2 linked regions of the Methylosinus trichosporium OB3b genome follow. Each later gene encodes a partner of the first gene's protein in a complex. Links are inferred from orthologs where the notes say so. Each region holds a gene or a part of one and is shown on either strand. Other genes may lie near its edges.

Region 1 (4,371 bases):
GACGTCGCGGTCTTCCTCGAACAATTCGGCGGCTTGGCGCAAGAGGCGGATCGCCTAGCGGAGATCGAGACCACAATTCTCTATGACACCGGCGCCGTCATCAACGCCCTGCCCTTCGAAGCGGGAGCCTATCGCGAGCGCACCGGACTGATGGGAGAGCTGCGCCGCGAAGGCGTCGATCTATGACGCCGGAGACGTCGGACTATCTCGGAAAGGCGCGCGAGGATTTGGACGACGCCGCGAAGATCGCCAAAATCGGGATCGCGAAGGTCGCAGCCCGTTGCGCCTATTACGCCGCCTTCCACGCCGCCGAGGCCTTCATTTTCGAAAACACCGGCCGCGTCGGGAAAACTCACTCCGGAGTGAGAGCGGAGTTCGCTCGGTTGGCCAAGGCGACGCCGCAAGTCGACCGAGACTTTCCGAAGTTTCTCGCGAAAGCATATATTTACAAGGAAATAAGCGACTATGGCGCTCCGGCGGGCGCCGGCGTCTCCCTGAGCGACGCGATGGACGCAATCACGACGGCCACGCGATTCGTCGACTGCATGGACAAGCTGTTGTCGGCATAGCGCTGACGCAACGGGAGCTACTCCCCCAAATGCCGCAAGGCCGCCGCCGCGGCGAAGGGGCAGAGCGCAAGCGACGCCAGACTGATCGCGCAGAGAATGGCGAAGGGCGCGGCGAAGGGCACGGTTCCGCCGGAGGCCGCCCCGGCCGCCGAGACGCCGAAGATCAGCACCGGGATCGTCAGGGGCAGCACCAGCAGCGCCATCAGCAGGCCGCCGCGGCGCAGCGTCACCGTCGCCGCGGCGCCGATCGCGCCGATGAGAGTCAGCGCCGGCGTGCCGGCGAGCAGCGTCGCCGTCACCGCGGCGAGCGCCGTCTCGTCCTGCTGCAGCATCAGGCCGAGCACAGGCGCGGCGAGCGTCAGCGGCAGGCCGGTCGTCACCCAATGGGCCGCGCATTTGACCAGAACGACGAGCTCGAGCGGCGTCGCCGCCAGCGGGAAGAGATCGAGCGAGCCATCCTCCATATCGGCCTGGAACAGCCGATCGAAACAGAGAAGGCTGGCGAGCAGCGCGGCGATCCACAGCACCGCCGGACCGATGCGCGCCAGCAGATTGGGATCGGGCCCGATAGCGAAGGGGACGATGGTCACCATCACCAGGAAGAACACGACGCCCATGGTCGCCGAGCCGCCGATGCGGCGGGCGACGGAAAGATCGCGCCGGAACAGCGCCAGCAGCGGCGAGCTCATGGCCTCGCCCCCAGCGCCAGCTCGCGCGCCTCGGGCAGGCCGAGCGGCTCATGGGTGGCGGCGACGATCATGCCGCCCGCGGCAAGATGGGCGCGCATCGCCTCGGCGAGCCGCTCGCGCGCGGCGCGGTCGAGCGCGCTGGTCGGCTCGTCGAGCAGCCACAGCGGTCGGTTTGCGACGAGCAGGCGGGCGAGGGCGATGCGCCGCTTCTGTCCGGCCGAGAGAATGGCCACCGGCGCCTCGCCGACATGGGCGAGCCCGACCCGCTCCAGCGCCCGCTCCGGCGCGAGCCCGCCGCCGCCGAGGAAACGCGCCCAGAAATCGAGGTTCTCGCGCGCGGTGAGCGGCGCCTTCAGGCCGTCGGCATGGGCCAGATAATGCAGCAGCCCGGCCGGCTCCTCCTCTTTCGCCCCGGCGATGGCGACGCGGCCGCGCCGGTGCGGCAAAAGTCCGGCGATGGCGCGCAAAAGCGTCGATTTTCCCGCGCCATTGCGGCCGGTGACGAGGAGCGCCTCGCCGCTCGCGAGCGAAAATCCGAGCCCGTCGATGACCGGCCGGCCGCCGCGCTCGACGCAGAGATCCTCGACCTCGAGGCGCAGCGGCTGTGGATCGGAGGGCGGGTCGGCGCTCATGGGGCAACGCAATAGGCCAGATCGCGCCACGATGGAAAGAGCCCCCCTCGAGTCTTCTTTTCAGATGACGCAGACAAGAGCGGCCGGCCTTCCCACCCGATTCGGCGTCACGGACCGGCGCCCGGCCGCGTCCGCGAAGCGGCGCGCATTGCGAGCCAGATCACATGCCGCGCGCCGCCGCCGCGTCCATTGGCGCGCGCTCCGACCTCCTCCACGCCGAAGCCGGCCTTGCGCAGCCGCGCGGAAAACGCCCGATCCGGCGCGCAGGACCACACCGCCAGCACGCCGCCGGGGCGCAGCGCGGCGCGCGCCGCCTGCAAGCCGTCATGGCCATAGAGTCCGTCATTGGCGCCGCGCGTCAGGCCCTCGGGGCCATTGTCGACATCGAGGAGAATGGCGTCATAGCCCCCTCGTCCGGCGCGGATCAGTCGCCCGACATCCTCCACTTCTATGCGAACGCGCGCATCGCCGAGGCTATCGCCGAAAACCTCCGCCATCGGCCCCTGCGCCCAGGCCACGACCGCAGGCGAGAGCTCGGCGACGACGATCCGCGCCTGCGGGCCGAGAGCGCCGAGCGCGGCGCGCAGGGTGAAGCCCATGCCGAGCCCGCCGATGAGCACGCGCGGCTGCGACCGTTCCGCGACTTTCGCGCAGGAGAGCGTGGCCAGAGCCTCCTCCGAGCCGCTGAGGCGGCTGTTCATCAGCTCATTGGCGCCGAGCATGATGGAAAATTCCGCGCCTCGCCGCTTGAGCCGCAATTCTCCCTCGCCGCCGGGCACGGGAGCCGTATCGATGAGGGTCCAGGGGATCAAGAGACGGCTCATTCCTCGGAGGCCAAGCGCTCGCCGCGTGATAGCCCGAGGCGCGCTTCCGCGTCCAGCCGGCAGGAAAGGGGCGAACGCCGGCGCCCGCGCGGAGGAAGGAGAGAGCCTCGGGGCGGCGACGGATCGCTGGCGCAACGAGGCCGAAGAATGCTAAGCCTGCTCACCTGCGCGGGCGCTTTCGAGGAATCGGGCGCCCGCTGATCGTGAGGCGGCCGCTCGTCCTTCCAGCGCGCGGCGACAGAATCGGGACGGCGCATCAAGGTGGCGAAGCACAACAGCCTTTCGGATTACGCATCGAGACGATTTCGTTTCGCCGGCAATGCGCTCCTGCAGTTCCATGATCCCTTCTTCGCGCAGATCGACCGGCTGAGGGCGGAGTTCGAAGCCAAGGGAACGCATTTCGTCAGCTTCGCCAATTATGATTATCTCGGCCTCGCCAATCATCCGAAGATATTGGAGGAGGCCGACCGCGAGCTGCATCGGCTCGGCGTCGGCGCGCTGGCGTCGCGCCTCGTCGGCGGCGAGCGGTCGACTCACAAGCCCTTCGAGGCGGAGATCGCCGAATTTCTCGGCATGGAGAGCGCGCTGACGCTGGTCTCCGGCTATCTCGCCAATGTCACCACCATCTCCTGGCTGCTCGGCAAGCGCGACGCTCTGTTCATCGACGAGCTCGCCCATAACAGCATCGTCGCCGGCTGCGAGGGCTCGCCGGCCGAGACGATCAAGTTCCGCCACAACGACTTCGATCATCTCGATCAGCTGCTGCGCAAGCGGCGCGAGGATTTCCGTCATGCGCTGATCGTCGTCGAGGGCATCTACAGCATGGACGGCGACACTGCCGACTTGCCGCGCCTCGTCGAGATCAAGGAGACGCACGACGCCTGGCTGATGGTGGACGAGGCGCATTCGCTCGGCGTGCTCGGAGAGACCGGGCGCGGCCTCGCCGAATTGCAGGGCGTCGATCCGGGCCGCCTCGATCTCGTCGTCGGCACCATGTCGAAGACGCTCGCCTCCTGCGGGGGCTTCGTCTGCGCGAGGAAGCCCGTCATCGACTGGTTCCGCTACACGCTGCCGGGCTTCGTCTATTCCGTCGGCCTCTCGCCCGTCATCCTCGCCTCGGCGCGCACGGCGCTGCGGCTGATGCAGGAGGAGAATTGGCGCGTCGGCAAGCTCGCGCGCAACGCCGAATTGTTCCGCGATTACGCGCACGCCAACGGGCTGAGCACCGGGCCGGCGATCGGGCGCGGCGTCGTGCCGATTCTGTTCCAGGACAGCGTCGAGACCATGTGGGCCTCGCAGCATCTTCTGGAGAAGGGATTCTACGTGCCGCCGATCGTGCAGATCGGCGTGCCCAAGGACCAGCCGAGGCTGCGCTTCTTCCTCTCCGCCAATCATTCGGAAGAGGAGATTCGCGGCGTCATCGAGGCGCTGCGCGATCTGCCTCCGGTCGCCGCGGAGGCGCATGAATTGGTGAGAAAGGCGATGGCGGGGGCCGGGGATGAGGGATGGGGGAGTAGCGAGTAGGGAGTAATAAGCTGCCCTACTCCCTACTCACTACTCACTACTCCCCCTCCCGCGTCCTTATGCCCGCTTCCGCCCACCGCTCGCGTTCGATAGGTGTTTCCAATGGCCGGCATCGAGATTCTTCCTGTCGATA
Region 2 (2,814 bases), 1.7 Mb from region 1 along the record:
GAACCGAACGCAACGACGCGAGCCGAAATACGCGACGATCGCGACGAGGATGACGGCGCAGCGCGCGGGAACGGCCACATAAAAATGCGGCGTGCCGAAAAAGCGCCAGTCGCTGGCGAGAAACAGCGTGTTCAGCGCGATGGAGAGCAGAAACAGCAGACGCGCCTGGCGCGCCATCTCGGGAAAGCGCTCGTCCCGGAATGCGCGTTCGACGGCGGGGTCGCCGAATTCTCCCGAGAAAGCCGTGAGCCGAGCGGGTATGAACATCCTGAACACATGGCTGTAAATCGCCGAGCGCTCTACTGCTCAAAGCCGAGCTGCGCCGGCAGTCGACGTCGAAACAAGTGACGCCGGGACCATGACGAGGGTCAGCGAGCCGCTTTTTCGATCTCGGGCATGAGTGTGGCCTCCATCGCCTGCCGCGTCAATGGCCCGACGAACTTAAAGGCGATGGTTCCGTCGCCGCGGACCACGAAAGTCTCGGGCACGCCATAGACGCCGAAATCGATCGCCACGCGCCCGGCGAGATCGACGCCGATCGCGCCATAGGGGTTGCCGACATCCTCGAGAAAGCGGCGCGAGTTGGAAGGATCGTCCTTATAGGCGAGGCCGGCGAGCGCGACGCCCGCCTGAGCGAGCCGCGCGTCCCCGGCGAGCGCCATCAGCTGCGCATGCTCCTCGCGACAAGGCGCGCACCAGGAGGCGAAGACATTGACGACGCTCACGCGCCCCTTGCGCAGATCCTCGCCGGAAAGGCCGCCGACGCCGGGAAAGCCCGCCAGCGCCGGCAGAGCGAAGGCCGGCGCCTGCTTGCCGATGAGCGCCGAGGGCAGGCGCGACGCGTCGCCGGCGAAGAGACGGAAAAAGAACAGCACCGCGAGCAGCAGAAAGACGGCGAGCGGCAGGAACAGCGCGAGGCCGCGCCGCGGCGCCGGCCCGGAGCCGGATAGATCGACGCTCATCCCGCCACGTCCTCCTCATGCGCGCCGTCGCGCTCGAGACGGGCCAGCGTCGCGGCGAGGCGTCGATGATCGAGCCAGATGCGCAGAGCGACGACGAGCACAGTCGCCGCCGTCACCGCATAAGCGATGACGACATAGCCCCAATGATCCTCGCTCATCGCGCCGGCTCCAGCGCGTCTGCAGGCGCGCGCTCATCCGCGGCGACCGCCTGTGCGGTGAGCCGCGCCACGCGCCGGCGCAGGATCTCGTTGCGAATGGCCGTCAGATGCAGAAGCAGGAACAATGTCGTCGCGCCGAGCGCCATGATCAGCAGCGGCCACAACATGGCGGCGGCGATGGTCGGCCCGCCGGCGCGCAGCACCGAGGCCGGCTGATGCAGCGTATTCCACCAGTCGACCGAATATTTGATGATCGGAATATCGACGAATCCGACCAGCGTCATGATCGCCGCGATGCGCGCGCCGCGCGGAGAATCCTCCATCGTCTGGCGCAGAGCGATGAGGCCGAGATAGAGCAGGAACAGCACCAGCATCGAGGTGAGGCGTGCGTCCCACACCCAATAGGTCCCCCACATCGGCTTGCCCCACAGCGATCCCGTCACCAGGCAGATGAAGGCGAAGGCCGCGCCGAGCGGCGCCGCGGTCTTCTGCGCGGCGTCGGCCAGCGGATGGCGCCAGACGAGAACGCCGAGCGAGGCCGAGGTCATCACCGCATAGGCGAACATTGCGAGCCAGGCCGCCGGCACATGGATATACATGATGCGGACGGTCTCGCCCTGCTGGTAATCGGGCGGCGCGACGAAGAAGGCGAGATAGAGTCCGGCGCCGAGCAGAATCGAGCTCACGCCGCCGAGCCAGGGAAGCACGGCGCGCGTCAGCCGCAGGAAGACGGCTGGATTTGCGAGAGAGGTCAGCCAATTCATAGCGGGACGCGGCCGGGCGGCGGAGAATGCGCGCCGCGGCCCGCCGAGGCCGCGGCGCGTGCGAATCAATTCGCGGCTTTGGGCTTGGCCGGCTCCGCCGCGCTCTGCGGCTTGAAGCGGCCGTGCAGAATATCCATGGCGGCGATCAGCTGCTTGTCCTTCAGCGGATCCGGCGGGACATAGGCCTGGGAGCCGGTCTTCTCGTCGTCGCCATTCTTCAGATGGCCCTTGAGCGAGGCCTCGCCCTTGGTGTCGTCCTTGCCCTTCAGCTCGTCCGGCACATCCTGCAGAATGCTGATGTCCGGCTCGATGCCCTTGGCCTGGATCGAGCGGCCGGCGGGCGTGTAATAGCGCGCGGTGGTGAGACGCAGCGCGCCATTGCTGCCGCCGAGCGGGATGATCGTCTGCACCGAGCCCTTGCCGAACGAGCGCGTGCCGAGGATGGTTGCGCGCTTATGGTCCTGCAGCGCGCCGGCGACGATCTCCGACGCCGAGGCGGAGCCGCCATTGATCAGCACGATCACCGGCTTGCCCTTGGAGATGTCGCTCGAGGCGCGGGCGTTGTAGCGCTGCGTCTCGTCGGCGGTGCGGCCGCGCGTCGAGACGATCTCGCCATGGTCGATGAAGCTGTTGACCACCTGGATCGACTGGTCGAGCAGGCCGCCCGGATTGTTGCGCAGATCGACGATGAAGCCCTTGAGCTTGTCGCCGGGCATGTCGTGCTGGAACTTCTGCATCGCCGTGCGCAGCCCGTCCGACGTCTCCTCGTTGAACTGGGAGATGCGGATATAGCCGACGTCCTCGCCTTCCTTGTGCGAGCGCACCGATTTGATGTGGATCTCGGCGCGCACCAGCTTCACCTCGACCTTGTCGCGATCCTTGCCGCGCAACAGGGTGAGCTTGACCGGCGTGTTGATCTGGCCGCGCATC

The links.
Region 2: the proteins of ccmA (region 1) and CQW49_RS19640 are in contact, whole or in part, in a solved structure (PDB 8CE8), measured with the Escherichia coli proteins. The link is inferred for Methylosinus trichosporium OB3b from one-to-one orthologs.

What each region holds. Positions count from the first base shown.
Region 1 is NZ_CP023737.1:2,453,609-2,457,979, forward strand. The notes cover bases 73-2,942. They hold ccmA (heme ABC exporter ATP-binding protein CcmA), read right to left. Parts: upstream 1,891-2,942; coding sequence 1,255-1,890; downstream 73-1,254. Other genes in these bases: CQW49_RS11820 (nucleotidyltransferase domain-containing protein), read left to right, coding at 73-186; CQW49_RS11825 (HEPN domain-containing protein), read left to right, coding at 183-569; ccmB (heme exporter protein CcmB), read right to left, coding at 587-1,258; CQW49_RS11840 (spermidine synthase), read right to left, coding at 1,998-2,702. Also shown: more of CQW49_RS11820, read left to right, coding at 1-72; CQW49_RS11845 (aminotransferase class I/II-fold pyridoxal phosphate-dependent enzyme), read left to right, coding at 2,976-4,238. UniProt on the Escherichia coli protein: Part of the ABC transporter complex CcmAB involved in the biogenesis of c-type cytochromes; once thought to export heme, this seems not to be the case, but its exact role is uncertain. Responsible for energy coupling to the transport system.
Region 2 is NZ_CP023737.1:4,155,143-4,157,956, reverse strand. It holds CQW49_RS19640 (heme ABC transporter permease), read right to left. Parts: upstream 1,885-2,814; coding sequence 1,117-1,884; downstream 1-1,116. Other genes in the region: CQW49_RS19635 (S41 family peptidase), read right to left, coding at 1,950-2,814; ccmD (heme exporter protein CcmD), read right to left, coding at 959-1,120; CQW49_RS19650 (DsbE family thiol:disulfide interchange protein), read right to left, coding at 369-962; CQW49_RS19655 (GGDEF domain-containing protein), read right to left, coding at 1-177. UniProt on the Escherichia coli protein: Required for the export of heme to the periplasm for the biogenesis of c-type cytochromes.